DNA from 2 places in the Ferdinandcohnia salidurans genome. Region 2 is predicted to be linked to the other one. Evidence: riboswitches for the same ligand, from Rfam matches in the RefSeq annotation. Region 2 holds a riboswitch; the other holds the start of a gene.

Region 1 (8,268 bases), on a different contig from region 2:
ACGAAATTTTTGATATTTATGATACAAGTACAGATGAAGTTATCGGAAGCTATTCACTGAATGAAAAGGGAGAGTTAGTGAGCTATTCGTTAGTGGATGATGCACCTGAGGGAACACTCAAGAAAGAAGAATTAACGGAGATTGCGAAAAAATTCGTTGACACCTTTTTCCCAGGGCAGCAAGAATACGAGTTTTCGGGAATCCTAGATTTAGATAATCCCTACATGGTGACGTATGAAAAAAGAGATGAGAAGTATGGTTTGTTTATACATAGCACTGGTTTTACAATAACTATTTCGACTTCAGGTCAAATCATGAGTTTTTACAGTACAGATGAAGACTATGAGATTCGTTATGCTGATATCGTTGTCTCTGAAGAGGAAGCTTTGGAAACATACATCGAAGGTCTAGACTTCGAGTTGAATATTCAACAATTTGATCATGAAGTTTATAAAAATGGAGATAACAATTACCACCTATCTTACAGTGTGATTGAGCAGGTTATGGAAATCCCTGTTGACGGGTCTGTGTCACCAAGTATAAGAGAAGAGTATCCAACGGATTTGACCATAGTAAAACGAGAGTCACCTGATCAGGATGTATATGAACTAGTCGGTCTAACATCTGATTATACACTTTTAGATAAGCAGGTAGTGGATGGGAAACGGATTGAAGTCTGGTCCAAGCAAGTCTCTGTAGATTCGTATTCTTTTGATATGGAAGAAGAGTCCAATCATGTGGTCAGGCTTTGTTTTGATGAGAAAACAGGGTGCCTTTTACACGTTAAAAATGGAGAAGAACATGATAATAGTGGGGAAGAAATTGGCTTAGAGAATGCGCAAGAGCGGGCAATGAGTTTGTTGTTTAAACAGTTTCCTGATGCTCATGAACGATTTAGACTGGAGGTCTTTGAAACGGAAAATGATAAATTCGATGATGTGTTTGAGGATGATATTGAAGAGATTGAGGGAGAAGAAGCATTTGAGCTTGAAGAAGATGTTGATGAGGATGGAATTTTTGATGAGGAGTTACATGATTGGGATGAGGTATACATTGAAGTTGAAGAAACCTACACCTTCTATGTTCATTTATTCCATCAAGGTCTGCGAGTTACTAACCATGTGACAATAATCCAGGTTGGTAGATATACAGGAAATATAACTCATTTCAACTTGGACGTACCATCCCTCGAACTATATAACAATCTACCGATCAAACCCGATATTTCAGTTGATGAGGCAAAAGAAATCTATAAAAGGCATTTGAAAATGGAACGAATGTTTATCCGTGAGTATGATGAAGACGGGCAGTCCATTTATACTCTTGCTTATGTAGCAGATTTTCCAGATACAGTTGGTCACGTCCGTGCCATTGACGCAACCAGTGGGAAAGCGATGTATGTGGATGTTGGTGACGCCACTTTTATTAGGTGATTTTTGTAAAGCAGCCCCTAGTGGTTGCTTTTTTGGTTTGTTCAGGTGTTAAAATCAGTTTACATACATTAGGGGGGTATAGTAAACTAGGGATACAAATAGTCTATAAATATAAAGTGATATATACCTGCCGGGTGTATTAAATAGGGGTGTGTTTATGATGGGAGACGATGTGAAAAAAATTAAGATTGCCATAAATGGAGGCATTGGCTTTGGTGCAAAACTGAAAACGAAGCAACTTGTGGCCATTTCTAAATATATGAATGAAGATGAGGAGCTTGAATTGACGACATTTCAACAGCTCTACATCGAAATCCCTGAAGATCAAAAGGAAGAAATCATGGAAGAATTCGAGCGGGTGGGGTTAACTTGTTTTCCAGTCGGAAATTTCGTTAAGAGTTTAAGAACGTGCAATTTTTGCAAGGGGGAAGAGGAAGAAGGCATGCCGGTTGCAAAAGAGATCAATCGTCGTATTGCTGGGAAGCCTGTCCCATTTACTCTTAAGGTGGCATATACGGGGTGCCCGGTTGGTTGCGGTGAGCCGTTGGTTAACGATATCGGGATTATGAAAATGAAAGACCACTATGATTTATATGTTGGTGGGAAAGCAAAAGGAAAGGATGCTGAGGTAGGTACCTTATTGCAGGAGAACCTCACACCAGACGAGCTCTATGATTCTATCGAAAAAATCATTTCTACATATGCAGAACAGGGTAAAAAGCGGGAGCAATTTTATAAATTCGTTAAGCGAAGAGGGAAGGAAGAACTTATTAAGTAAATAGGTGGGACCCTCTGTCCCATCTATTTTTTTATCACTGGTTTCACAACAGAATCAGCCCGATTGTATTTGATTATTTCGAGGAGTTGTTCTGCCATGAATTGCGGACTGTATTTAAACCCGCCATTAATCCATTCAACGACCATCCCTAATATTGCATATGCTTGGTAATTTGCGTGAATCTCTCTATCAATTTTAGAATTGGTGAGTGCGTCATGCAAGTCAGTTAAGACGAGATCCTTTAAGACAGTACAGAACTTATTTTGAAAGCCTGTTAAAGTGTTTGTCTTGACGATATGCGAATAAAACTTTGCGTATTTATAGACATGGTCAAATATTTTTACCGCGGACGTAGATAGTTTTTTAATTTCTAAAACTTCAACGCCTTTATATGGTTCACGATAAGATTCAATCAAATCGGTGATCACTTCATCCATAATCTCATGCAGAATATCTTCCTTATATTGAAAATGCTTATAAAATGTACCCCGATTTAGATCCGCAACTCGTACAATATCTGATATCGAGATCTCCTTTAAATCTTTTTCATTCATTAAAGATAGTAAAGCATCTTTCATTGCTCGTTTTGACTTCACAATTCTTCGGTCAAGATAGTCATTATTACTAGACATAAACATCCTCCCATGTTTTATAAAACAAAAATACTAGACAAAATCATATATTTTTGTTCATTAGTGAACACTTAGTCATGGTTTTGCTGATTGTAAGCGTATTATTCATCTTATTATACTATAGGTAGTTGTTGATTAGTGAACAACTGTTTATTAAAATGCATTCTATCATATGTGGAGGAATGAACATGAGACTAGAGAATAAAGTAGCTGTTGTTACTGGTGCCGCTTCTGGTATGGGAAAATCGATTGCAATCCTGTACGCAAATGAAGGGGCAAAAGTAGTGGTTTCTGATATTAATATTGAAGCTGCTAAAGCAACTGTTGATGAAATTAAGGCAATTGGCGGAGAAGCTATCGCTGTTATGACCAATGTTGCAAAAGAAGAAGACATTCAACACTTAATTAATTCTGCTGTAACGAAGTATGGAACAGTAGATATTTTAGTAAATAATGCAGGAATTATGGACAACTTTGAACCAGCTGGGGAAATTGAAGACGAGAAATGGGAAAGAATTTTTGCAGTCAATACAACGAGCGTGATGCGTGCAACACGTAAAGTACTGCCAATCTTTTTAGAGAAAAAGGCTGGGGTTATTATCAACGTTGCTTCTGCAGGCGGACTTCAAGGGGCAAGAGCGGGTGCTGCCTATACAGCTTCTAAGCATGCGGTTGTTGGATTCACGAAAAACACAGGATTCATGTATGCGCAAAGTGGGATTCGTTGTAACGCGATCGCACCAGGAGGTGTTGAGACAAACATCAGTGCCTCAATGACTGGCAGAAGTGATTTTGGAATGGGCCGTATCATGCCAGGATTGGCCCTCAATCCACGTACAGGAAAACCAGAAGAAATCGCTAGTATCGCACTATTCCTTGCTTCAGATGACGCAAGTTTTGTCAACGGAACAGTTATCACCGGAGATGCAGGTTGGACCGCGTATTAAGAAATGCAAAAAGCTTGGGCCACATATGGTGATCCAAGCTTTTTTGCATATTTAATAATTTAACTCAAGATTAGGTCCTGGAGAAAATAGATAAGATTTAAAAGTTTTTCCAACGTATCGAACCATAACCAGTATGTGGGTGTCCTTTAGATTGTACTTTAAAATATTCATGTTCTAATTCGGGCAGGGATAATTCAAATAGATGTTTTCCATCCTTTTTATATTGATTACACTCAATTAGTTTCCGAATGATCTCATTTTTACGTTTCTCATCAGCATCTTTTAATAAGGCCATCATCATAACTCTCCTTTCGTAATTGGCTTTTTAGAAGACCCAATAACAAGATAAGAAGAGGCTTTTTTATGATTAGGATAACCTCACTTATCTTTCAAGCTTGTTAGCTTGCAGGATTTAGCACAGTATTCAACGAATCTGTTGCTGAGGTTTCTCAGGGCCAGCCCCTCCACCTCTCTTGATAAGTTTTATTAATTTTTACAATTGAAACACCTTATATACAGTTTAAACTTATTATTCATATGTGTCTACTTGTATTTAAAGTGGAGTGCAAAATGTAATGAATCCGTAATAAAAACGATGGTAATAACTATTAATATAAAATCACTATTAAATGGAAAAAAGAGACATGGTTCATAACCTTACTAGGCTAATGAACCATGTCTCTCAATCCCATAATATGATTTTTAGTTGATTACCAGAAGGGTCCTCTGTCGCAATGACCTCATTTTCTTCTGTGAATGTAAACCCAAACCGTGTTAAATCTGATTTTGCTTGCATATATTCTTCTTTCGTAAAATGAACCTCCTAATAACGCAATCCTAGAGCGTTATTAGGAGGTGTAGGTAAACCCTCGCCAGCCCAAGTGTTCATTCCGATGTGATGGTGATAATCATCTTTTGACACGAATAACATTTGGGAATCTTGAGATACGACATTGAATCCTAAAGCATCCACATAGAATTTATGTGATTCCTCGATACTGGACACTTGTAAGTGCATATGTCCTAATCTCGTATTACTGGATAAACCTTTCCATTCTTTACCGTTAATTTCAGAAAGTAAACCTTTGACATCTAACTCGTACGTTCCGCCTACATATCCGCCTTCGTTATCCTCAAGCCAAAGGTCTGGATTTCTGTCTACATAGATTTCAATTCCGTTAAGATCAGGGTCCGCAAGGTAAATTGCTTCACTATACTGATGATCAGACACACCCTGGAGCGGGTACTCTGAATCTATTAAATGTTGTAACGTTAAGGCCAGTTCTTCTCTGTTTGGCACTAATATGGCGAAATGAAACAAACCTGTGGTTCTCATTGGTCTTTCAACAAATGAGCTTTCCTCAATTAATGTTAAAAGAGGAGTTTCTCCATCAGTTGCTAATTTCGCGGTATTTCCGTTCTTTTCTAATAATTTTAAACCTATGATATCTTGATAAAATTTTAGTGAGTTATCTAAGTTAGAAACTTGTAGTTCAACGTAGCCAAGTCTTGGCTCCATTTCACCGGTATAATTTAATAATTTTTCATGATTTTTTTCCCAAGGTTTGAATACTAGAAGTGGGATAGCTAAGACAATCAATAAAATAGTAGTTAGCCAAATCAAGTTCTTTATGTTTTTCATATGTTGACCTCATAAAAATAATAGAATAACAGGCATACGATGGTATAGTGAACCGTATGCCTGTAATAATTCATCTGTTCTGGGACAAGGGATCTGTCCCTGTGTCCCATTAAGCTTCGCCGACGACTGTGAATCTTTGGTTAAGGTGTTTTGGGTTTTCGATTTCGTCGACTACTGCAATAGCGAAGTCAGCGTAGCTAATGTAGCTTTCTCCTTTAGAGTTGACTAGTAAATTGTCTTTACCAGTTTGATAAGCACCAGTTCTTTTTCCCTCTGGATTGAATACTGCAGAAGGACTGATGAATGTCCAAGTGATATCTGCTGTTTCTATTAATTCTTGAAAGTTTCTTGCCTGACCTTTCGCAGTTGGTTTAACAAAGTCTGGAAATTCTGGTGTGTCGATGAGTTGTAGAGTTTTAGCCTCATCAACATAAAGACTTCCTGCACCACCAACAACAATGATTCTTGTATCTGTTCCTTTAACAGCCTCAATTAATGCATGGCCAGCATCAACATGGGCTTGTTCTTCACCAAGTGGCGCACCAAATGCGTTGACCACTACATCGAGATGTTCAACATCGGCTGATTTTAACTCTAATACATTTTTTTCTATGACAGACACCTGATCGTTTTGCACTTTAGATGCATCCCTAACGATTGCTGTAACTTCATGTCCTCTTTCAACAGCCTCTTTTAAAATAAGGCTTCCTGCTTTACCGCTTGCACCAATAATTCCAACTTTCATGATCTATTCCTCCTATGTGATTTAACTTGTAATTTAATTGATTACATGTAATGATTATAGTTACATGTGTTGTAAATGTCAATACATTCAACTTTTAAGGTATAATAAACGTATGACTAGGAATGAAAGAAAGGTGACAATCGATGTCCATCAGTAGCAGATTTTCTGTTGGAATTCATATACTTTCCCTCATAGAGATAACGAAAGAGGGGGAATGTTCATCAGGATTTTTAGCATCAAGTGTGAATACAAACCCAGTAGTTATTAGAAAAATTATGGGAATGCTTAAAAAAGCAAATTTAATTGAAGTACACCCAGGAGTTGCTGGTGCAAAACTAATCAGAAAGCCAGCAGAAATTACAATGCTAGATGTGTATAAGGCCGTTGATGTGGTAAGAGAAGGAGAGCTTTTTAGCGTTCATGACAACCCAAATCCAGAATGCCCCGTCGGTAGAAATATTCAAAATGCAATTGAACCCTTATTTACACAGGCCCAATTTGCCATGGAAAAAATTTTAGCAAACGTAACCCTAAACGACATCATAAATGGCATTAACGAAAATGGGACAGAGGGACAGGTCCAGTGTCCCAGATGAGATATGAAAATTTTAGGTTGATAAAGAGGGTGTCGATCCACAAATGGATCGATGCTCTTTTTTTGTAATTAAAACACTAAATATGACAGAAATTTTGGTTAAAAACGGAAAAAATGCAACGAAAACATCGTATATGCTAGGATTTTTGGATAATCGTGGAAAAAGACGTAACATAAACACCATATATAGCAAGGGTGTTGGACATATATGGAAAATGTAATAACATAAACACCAGGTATACTAGGACTTTTGGATATCATTGGAAAATATCCTGGAAGAAAACACCATATACGACTAAAACGCTAAATGGATAAACCATTCTTTACACTTTCTTTATACTTTTCTAGTCTATTTATTTATACATACAACTTATTCTAAATGTACAACATCGAAAGGATGATAGCTATGTCAGAAACGATTCTTAAAGCAACCAATGTTTCAAAAATATATGGTAAACATAAAGCACTGGATAAGGTATCGATCGAAATCAAACGAGGTATGATTTACGGCTTAATCGGAGAGAACGGTGCTGGAAAATCAACCTTCATGCGCATCGTTATGGGATTAATCAAAATCGATGAAGGTAACATCGAGTTGTTTGGGGAAACAAGTTCGAGGGGATTGCAACAGGCGCGTCGAAAAATGGGTCAATCGATTGAAACGCCAGCCCTTTATCCGGAATTAACGGCCCGAGAGAATCTAAAAGTACAAGCAGCAAACGGTGGTGTGAGCAACCGAGAGATTGATGATTTACTTCGCTTAATGAACCTTAGTCATACTGGTAAGAAGAAAACGAAAAACTTCTCGTTAGGGATGCGCCAACGTTTAGCGATTGCCTCAACACTTATTACAAACCCTGAGTTCTTAATTTTAGATGAGCCGATAAATGGTCTAGATCCATCGGGAATAGTAGAAATGCGTGAAATTATTCAACGATTGGTTACAGAACGGGGAATTACCGTTTTACTATCAAGTCACATACTTGATGAACTTTCGCAAATCGCTACACATTACGGTATTCTTCATAATGGAAAAATCATTAGTGAACTTTCAAAGGAAGAACTGGCTCGTGAAACTCGTCAATACATTGAAATAGAAACAACTGAGGTTCAAAAAGCAGTTGTCGTACTAGATGAATTAGGAATAAAGGATTACGCGGTCGTAAATAGCTCTGAAATTAATATATACGAAAAATTAGATAATGTTGCTGCAATCAATCGTTCGTTAGTGTTAGCTGATGTGGACGTTTCGCGAATTGGAACAACTAGACAAAAACTCGAAGATTATTTCTTACAATTAACAGGGGGAAACACTCATGCTTAATCTTTTAACAGCAGAGAGAATTAAATTATTTCGAAGTAAAAAACTATGGATTGTTTTAAGTATTTTTTCGTTACTTCCTATTTATCAAGCAATTAATAGCAGAATAGCCGTGCATTATGGAACAAAACTCGTTCAAGCCGTTGATACAGTTATTAATGGAGCAACAGGTATT
Region 2 (8,268 bases):
GGCTTGATTTCTAATATCTACATTTTCTTTTACTAAAGTCACCTAATTCCTCCTTTTAAACTCCTATTGTGATTGGTGCATCAATATGGCAAACAAAATCTCCCATTTCCATGATGACAGTGGAATCGATTACTTGATCTCTTTGAGACTGTAGCATCCGTCCTAAATCCTCTGAAGAGATTTTCACCAAACCTCTGGCTATTTCTTCTTCATCCGAGCCCACTACACGAACAACAGCACCTTTTTCAAACCTACCTTCGACCTGAAGAATTTCCTTTAGCCGTAGGCTCTTTCTGTTCTTTACAATTCTCTCTGTTGCATCGGCATTTATGATTATTTCTCCCTTGGACCCCGAGTGAAAGGCAATCCACTTTTTCTTTTGATTAAGTATTGTCACAGATTTTTTACAATCAAAATACGTACCCGTCGCCTTTTCTTCCACGGCATCCACGATTATATTTCCTTTGTTTGCATTTCCTAAGAAGGTGGAAATCCCAGAAGCCATCGCAATCTTCACGGCTTCAATTTTAGATTTCATGCCACCTGTACCAACAGCACTTCCAGATCCACCCGCAGCATTCTCGATTTCATCCGTAATTTCAGACACTCGCTCAATCAGCTTAGCATCCTCATGTGAAGTCGGGTTTTTATCATATAAACCATCTATATCAGATAAAATGACCAGTTGGTCGGCATCCACTAATCCAGCAACTTTAGCCGCCAATGTATCATTATCACCAAAGTTCAAACGCTCTGTCGAAAGCGTATCATTTTCATTAACGATTGGAATAATTCCCCGCTCTAATAAAACGTTCAACGTGTTGCGGACGTTTTGATAACGTGATTCATCCAAAAAGTCGCTTCTTAAAATTAAAATTTGCGAAGCCACATAGCCGTGCGATAAAAAGAGGTGGGAATACGATTCCATTAATAATCCTTGACCAATCGATGCAGCTGCTTGTTTTTCCGGCAATGAATCTGGGCGTTTAAGACAGCCAAGCTTTCTATATCCAGCAGCGACTGCCCCTGATGATACAAGGACAACCTCGTGCCCTGCATCCTTCAGCTCGGCAATTTCATTCGTCAGTTTTTCTAGTTTTATCTTACTAATTTCTCCGTGACGACTCGTTAACGAGCTACTTCCGACCTTAATAACAACTCTTTTTTCTATGGACATCCGATCAATCCTTATCTGTTTTTGTTTTTGATTGCCGGACGATAATACTTTTACAAGCGCTTATCGCCCGTAAAAGGGTTATATGCTTATGTTAAACAGCTTGAACTTTTTTCTCATTAGCTCCTTCAAGCTGTGAACTGATTTCTTGGGAACGCTTTGCTGCATGTTTAATAGCTTGTGAGATCGCCTTACCGCCACCATTTTTATCTAAGGCTGCTAAACCTGCAGCTGTGGTTCCATTTGGGGAAGTCACATTTTCTCGTAATGTGGTCGGTGTCTCATTCTGTTGCTGAATCATTTTTGCTGCCCCGACAATCGTTTGAGCAATAATATCTCTTGTCACATTTTCCTGTAATCCTGCTTTTCTCACTGTTGCTTCCATATGTTCCATTAGGTAATAAATATAGGCAGGTCCACTACCCGCTACTCCTGTAAACACATCCATTTGCTCCTCTGGAATTTCGTAAACTTCACCAATTGATTCGAGTAGGTCTTTTGCTAGTAACATATTTTCAGTAGTAGTCGTGGAACCAGCTGAAATTGCTGTTGCAGACTCTCCAATCATGCTAGATGTATTCGGCATCACCCGAATCACCTGTTGCCCCGCTGGTAAATGCTGCTCCATGTAGGTTGTGGTAATACCCGCTAAAACGGATAAAACGAGTTGGTGCGGTTGAAGTGAATCTTTGATGGACTGTAATGCAACTTCTGCATCCTTAGGTTTCATTGCGAGGACGATCATATCGATATTTCGTAGGTTTAGATGTTGGCTTGTTAAACCATTAATTTTATAATTTTCTTCAAGCTGTTGTAGTCTTGCAGTATTCGAACGATTGGTAACAAAAATCTGGTTCGAAGGGACTTTTCCAGCTGCAACAATTCCTGAAATCATTGCCTCTGCCATTGATCCTGCCCCTATAAAAGCGATTGTTTTTTCATGTAACATCAAATGTCTCCCTTGTGGTAAAAATTTTAACAACGTATTTATCGTAACATCTTTAAAACCATTATCAAGGGTATCTCGGAAAGTCATATGCATATGATTCAATTAGCGAGTGTAAACGCTACCAAAGTAAGCTAATCACATCAAACCACCTTCTATCCGCTCAAAACACGCCTGAGCCAATAATTTGCCAGTTAGTGGGACAAAGGGACAGGTCCCTCGTCCCAAAATGTTACAAACTACTACTAAAACCGACAAAAAGGACAGGTCCACCGCCTTTGCTTACTTTTCAAATAACAAATGAACCTATTCTTTTCCTAGAATTTAATGATGAAAATGACCTTCATTTATATCTTTAATGCCCGCTGCAATAAGAACTGCTAATTTAATTCGTGCCTTCTTGCTGTCATAATCACTAGCTAATAGGACTCCCGCATTTTGTAAGGACCAAGCACTTCCCGGGAAGTCATAAACCATCTTTACCTCCCCTTCCTCAGCACTTGTTGTAAGAAGTACATATATCCCTTTTTCAACTGCCCTTTTTACACTATCAAGGATATAAGGCGGTGCATGACCTCTACCAGGGGCTTCTACAATAATTCCTTTAGCCCCATGATCAGTAGCACAATCTATAAACTTACCATCTGAACCAAGCGAGGTTTTTACAAGCTCAACAGTAGGTAATGAGGTTTTCAAAGTATATGTTTCCCGTTTTACTGGTTTTTGGTAGATAAATATTGTATCTTGATCCACAATTCCTAGGTAACCAAAGCCAAAAGACGTAAATCCATCAACGTTTGAAGCATGTTTTTTCTTGATGTATCGCCCTGAAAAGACCCTCTCATTAAATAAAGCAACCGTTCCAAGACCCCTACATTCTGGATATGCAGCTAATAGAATGGATTGGCGCAAGTTAACAAAAGCATCCGTTCCATTCACTTGAGGTCCCCGCTGTGAACCAGTGATCACAACTGGCCTTTCGTCAGCGATAACTAAATCCAAGAAATATGCCGTTTCTTCTAATGTATCCGTCCCATGAGTGACTACGACTCCATCTACATCTGAGCTTTCAAAGACCTCTTCAATCTTTTCCTTCAAAGTAATTAAATGACCAAACGTCATATGATTACTAGGTATCTGAAAGACAGATATCACATCAACATCTATATATGAAGGGAGATCACACATTTCAGATAGTTCTTCACCAGACATCACACCAGCTGTTAACAGCCCCGTTTCTGGATTTCGTTTACTGGCAATTGTCCCACCTGTACTTAACATAATGATTTTTTTCTTATCCACGGTTACCCTCCTCAATCTAAAACAACCATTAGAAGCTTTTAATTTAATAGTATAACTCGCCACCACTTGTTTCAATAGTTTGAATTAAAAGAAATTACCATCACTTTAAGCCATATTGGACAAATTCCTTCTATTCAATAGTGGTAAACTAAAACTAGAGGTGATAGATAAATGGAGAGCCAACCATACATTAACCAATTATTTATTGGCAAACCCAAAACAATGGGTGACCCAAATGCGAAAAAGCTTATGGATAAAGAATGGACAAGTGGTATTTTTAAAGAACCCATTCATAATCCGGTAATGCTTGGTAAAGAGAGTTTAACCGGGGATGGTCAAGCTGATTTAAAAAATCACGGCGGACCTGAAAAAGCCGTTCTGGCCTATGCAGCAACTCATTATGAAAAATGGCAAAGTGAATTGAATCATGATCAAATTGTCGCAGGAGCAATGGGAGAAAACTTCTCTATTGTGGGTCTTGATGAATCCAATGTTTGCATCGGGGATATTTATGAGGTAGGAGAGGCTTTGGTTCAAGTTTCACAACCACGTCAGCCGTGCTGGAAGCCTGCTCGTCGCTTTAAAATACTAGATTTTGCATTACGGATTCAAAATAGCGGACGAACCGGATGGTATTTCCGCGTTGTCAAAGAAGGCATTGTTAAAGAGCAGGATAAAATCAAGTTAATAGAACGCCCATACCCTGAATGGACCATTGCTCGTTGCAATGAAGTCATGCATGAAAAGAATGAGGATATGAAGGCAACTGCGCAACTTGCAGACTGCAAATACCTTGCAGCGAATTGGAAAGAAACACTAGCAAAACGACTAAAAGGTGAATCAAAATCAATCGAAAACCGTGTTTACGGACCGAATATTTAGATTTGCCGGAACTTGAAAAATTTTTGTCTAATCTGTAACAGGTTAAACGGTTAAATTGGACTGAATATATTTGTTTAGCATGAAGGACAAAACAGATTGGCATTGAGGATAAAGTGGCCTTCATTGCCTCGATGAAGACCACTTCTACCGAGAATCGAAGATAAAATGTCCTTCATTACATCTATGAAGACCTATTCAACCCAGTATGGTGAACTAAACGCCCTTCATTAGACCCAATGTTCTTCTCATTCTAGCGACTTCAAAATTATGATTTTATTAATCGAATTGATTTAAGGTCTTTAACACAGGAGACACCAGATAAAGCGATGGAAACCTTTGTATCTTGAACAAAGTTGCCAATCACCTTCTCTACACCTTTCTGTCCTGCAGCCGCAAGTCCATACACAAACGGTCTACCAATAAAGACCGCCTCTGCTCCTAACGCAAGTGCCTTAACAATGTCAGAACCGCGTCGAATTCCACTATCAAATAAGACGGGAATTTCACCCTTTATCTCTTCCACTATAAGTGGTAATGCATCAATGGCAGCAATCACACCATCAAGCTGCCTACCTCCATGGTTGGAAACAATAACTCCATCCACACCATTTTCAACCGCAAGTCTAGCATCATCCGTACTAAGAATTCCCTTTAATAAAATTGGCAATGAGGTCCGTTCCTTTAATTCAACGACATGAGTCCAGTTAAGTGAAGGATGATGAATATTATCTAAGATTCCCTGAATAATAGACTCTGAATCTTGACTATCTAGGGAAGATAAGAATACCGAATCTTGTTCATAATTGGCTTTCCCTACACCCTGCCTTAATGGTGAAAAACGATTCTTCATATCTTCTTCTCTCCAGCCCATCATAACCGTATCAACTGTTAGAACAATTGCCTCGTAACCCGCCTCCTCAGCTCGTTTTACCATATTAAAGGAAACCTCTTTGTTGTTCGACCAATAGAGTTGAAACCATTTCGGGCTATTACCAGATACCTCCGCTACCTCTTCAATTGAATAGCTAGAAACGGTGCTTTGGACAAAAGGCACTTGATAAGCAGCGGCCGCTTTTGATACAGCTAATTCTGCCTCTTCATGTGCCAATTTTAGCATTCCAACTGGGGCCAGCAAAAAAGGATGAGGGTATGTTTTCCCGAACAAGGTGATGCTTGTATCGATATTTGATACATCTCGTAAAACCCTCGGTACAATGGAATACTTGGCAAATGATTCTTGATTTTCCCGTAAGGTTACTTCCCCACCTGCTCCTGAACGAACATACCCAAATCCTCCAACAGACATTTTCTTTTTCGCTTCCTGCTCCAATTCTTCATAGGAGACTGGAAAATATTCATCTTTCACAATATTCTCTATGTACGCATCTTTCACTTTTGATATATTCATTGTATAAAGCCTTCTTTCCATATTTATTGTAATTAACCTACTACTTAAAAATGAGGTAGTCAATTGAATTTTTGACAATTTAGAAAAAAAAGATTGACTTACCTTTTAAACAAGTTTAATATCAAAATAATAAATTTCATAACAATCTCTTATTAAGAGCGGCTGAGGGACTGGCCCTGTGAAGCCCGGCAACCATTCATGTTTTACTTAGACATGAACAGGTGCTAAATCCTGCAAAATACATTGTATTTTGAAAAATGAGAGAGGTACTACTTCTAAAGTAAATCCACGCCTCTCTTTATGAGAGGTTTTTTTATTTTCTGGTAAATCACTTAAAAGAATGGAGGGATGGAGTATATGTCAATACAAACAGTAAAAGGAGCACCCGGTCATTTTAGAATTGGCGAAGGGAGCCTTAAGGAATTAGAAATCCTTTTATCTGAGCTAAAGGTTCAAAAAATTCATATAGTATGCGGTAAGAAGGCCTGGAATGCAGTATCCACCTATTTACCGGAGATAATAACCAATTTACCTATGTCAAGTTTTACCTTCATTGAGGGTCACTGTACCTTAGAAAGTGTAGAAAGTATTTCTAATCATCTATCAGTAAACTCAGTTGATGCAGTTATTGGTATCGGAGGCGGAACTGCACTAGACACTGCGAAGGCTTCAGCAATTAATGCAGGTATAAAATCAATATTGATTCCAAGTATTGCATCTACATGTGCGGCATGGACTCCACTTAGTGTGTTTTATGACCAAAATGGAGTTTTTACACACTACACTGAATTCCCTCTTGCCAATACCTTAGTACTTATTGAGCCTGCTGTTATTGCCTTAGCTCCAGTAAAGTACCTACGAGCAGGAATTGGTGATACACTAGCGAAGTATTACGAAGCAGAGGCATTATTGTCTGCGTTTTTCAAAAATCAAGAGCTACCGGTTTGGCTAAAGGTTTCAAAGTTCTCAGCATCTATTTGCAGAGATGTTCTACTACAGGATGCAACAGTGGCTATCCAATCTGCCTCTAAAGGAAGTGTCTCTGATGAACTGGTTAGAGTGATTGAGGCCATTATTATGACTGGTGGTATGGTCGGTGGTTTCGGTGGAAAGGCAGGAAGAGTAGCAGGAGCACATTCCATTCATAATGGCCTTACTGAAGCAAACCAAGCCAGAAACTTTTTACATGGTGAGCTTGTTGCATATGGAACTCTGGTCCAGTTAGCTCTAGAAAATAAAGAGCAAGAGCTTTTAAGACTATCAAGCTATTATCATGAATGGGGACTTCCAGTAAATTTAAAAGACTTAAATATTGATCCAGAAAACAAAACTCTTTTGGAAGCGATAATTAAAAAAGCAACTCTCCCACAAGAGTCTATCCATTTTATGGATATCAATATTTCAGAAGATGCACTCTTATCAGCCATACGTAACGTGGAAGATCTTACTTTCACAAAAATTGATTAAACCTACATATTACAGATATATGAAAAAATCTAAATCTGATTAAATATGAATATACAACGAAAAGAGGAAAAAACATGAAAAAGTGGTTGTTAGCTAGTATACTTGTTTTAATTATTTCGACTCTTGCAGCTTGTGGTGGAAGCAGCGAGTCTAGTGGTTCAAAGGACGAAAAAGCAGAAGGTTTATATAGTGATGAAAAGCTAGTTATTGGAGTAACAGCTGGTCCTCACGAACAAATCCTTGAAAAAGTAAAAGAGCTTGCTGAAAAAGAAGACCTAAATATCGAAATCAAAGTCTTTACTGACTATGTGATGCCGAATATTGCTTTAGACGAAAAAGAGCTTGATTTAAATATTTTCCAAACGGAGCCATACTTCAACGCATTTAAAGAAGACCGAAAATTAGACCTTGTCAAATCATTTGACACTGTATCATTCCCAATGGGAGTTTATTCATTAAAGGTAAAGGATATTGCGGAGCTAAAAGATGGCGCTAAAATTGGTTTACCTAGTGACCCTACAAACAGCGGACGTGCACTATTACTATTTGAAAAAGCTGGTCTGATTAAATTAAATCCAGATACTGGTCTTAACTCAACTGTTAAGGATATTGAGGAAAACAAAAATAATTATGAGTTCATTGAACTTGACTCTGCACAAATTGCACGTCAACTAGATGAGCTTGATGCAGCAGCGATTAATACGAACTTTGCGATTGAAGCAGGATTTACACCATCCAAGGATGCAATTTTTATCGAACCTAAGGATTCTCCATTTGTAAACCATGCTGCCGTAAGAACAGAAAACAAAGATGATGAAATTATTACGAAATTAGCGGATATTTATCGCAGTGAAGAAATAGCAAAATTCGTTGAGGAAGAATTTGACGGATCTGTTGTTCCATCTTGGTAAGCAATTTGAGAGGAGGACGCGGTAACCTTTTTACTGCGTCCTCCTTACTAGCAATACTAGTTTTTAACGTAGGATGATTACTACAAACCTTTTTATCTTTAAAAAGGACGTTATACCAGCAAAGAAGGGAGTTTTACAAATGATTGAACTAGTGGGAATCTCAAAAACTTTTACAGCT

Evidence for each region. Region 2 has a riboswitch for S-adenosylmethionine ahead of ACFSFW_RS22030 (iron-containing alcohol dehydrogenase family protein). Riboswitches for the same ligand answer to the same signal wherever they lie in the genome.
Region 1: it holds a riboswitch for S-adenosylmethionine, as region 2 does, so the genes downstream of both, ACFSFW_RS02230 (Fur-regulated basic protein FbpA) here and ACFSFW_RS22030 (iron-containing alcohol dehydrogenase family protein) in region 2, are expected to answer to the same signal.

The regions. Positions count from the first base shown of each region.
Region 1 is NZ_JBHUEK010000004.1:341,747-350,014, forward strand. It holds gene ACFSFW_RS02210 (YcdB/YcdC domain-containing protein) at 1-1,433, shown strand, start outside; gene ACFSFW_RS02215 (nitrite reductase) at 1,594-2,211, shown strand; gene ACFSFW_RS02220 (TetR/AcrR family transcriptional regulator) at 2,235-2,843, opposite strand; gene ACFSFW_RS02225 (SDR family oxidoreductase) at 3,032-3,790, shown strand; gene ACFSFW_RS02230 (Fur-regulated basic protein FbpA) at 3,888-4,088, opposite strand; SAM riboswitch class I at 4,170-4,273, opposite strand; gene ACFSFW_RS02235 (VOC family protein) at 4,614-5,432, opposite strand; gene ACFSFW_RS02240 (NAD(P)-dependent oxidoreductase) at 5,542-6,177, opposite strand; gene ACFSFW_RS02245 (Rrf2 family transcriptional regulator) at 6,321-6,773, shown strand; gene ACFSFW_RS02250 (ATP-binding cassette domain-containing protein) at 7,179-8,096, shown strand; gene ACFSFW_RS02255 (DUF2705 family protein) at 8,089-8,268, shown strand, end outside.
Region 2 is NZ_JBHUEK010000033.1:3,259-11,526, reverse strand. It holds gene ACFSFW_RS22060 (glutamate-5-semialdehyde dehydrogenase) at 1-42, opposite strand, end outside; gene proB (glutamate 5-kinase) at 56-1,177, opposite strand; gene proC (pyrroline-5-carboxylate reductase) at 1,269-2,123, opposite strand; gene ACFSFW_RS22045 (asparaginase) at 2,445-3,422, opposite strand; gene ACFSFW_RS22040 (MOSC domain-containing protein) at 3,594-4,304, shown strand; gene ACFSFW_RS22035 (alpha-hydroxy acid oxidase) at 4,570-5,712, opposite strand; SAM riboswitch class I at 5,859-5,976, shown strand; gene ACFSFW_RS22030 (iron-containing alcohol dehydrogenase family protein) at 6,070-7,179, shown strand; gene ACFSFW_RS22025 (MetQ/NlpA family ABC transporter substrate-binding protein) at 7,254-8,090, shown strand; gene ACFSFW_RS22020 (methionine ABC transporter ATP-binding protein) at 8,230-8,268, shown strand, end outside.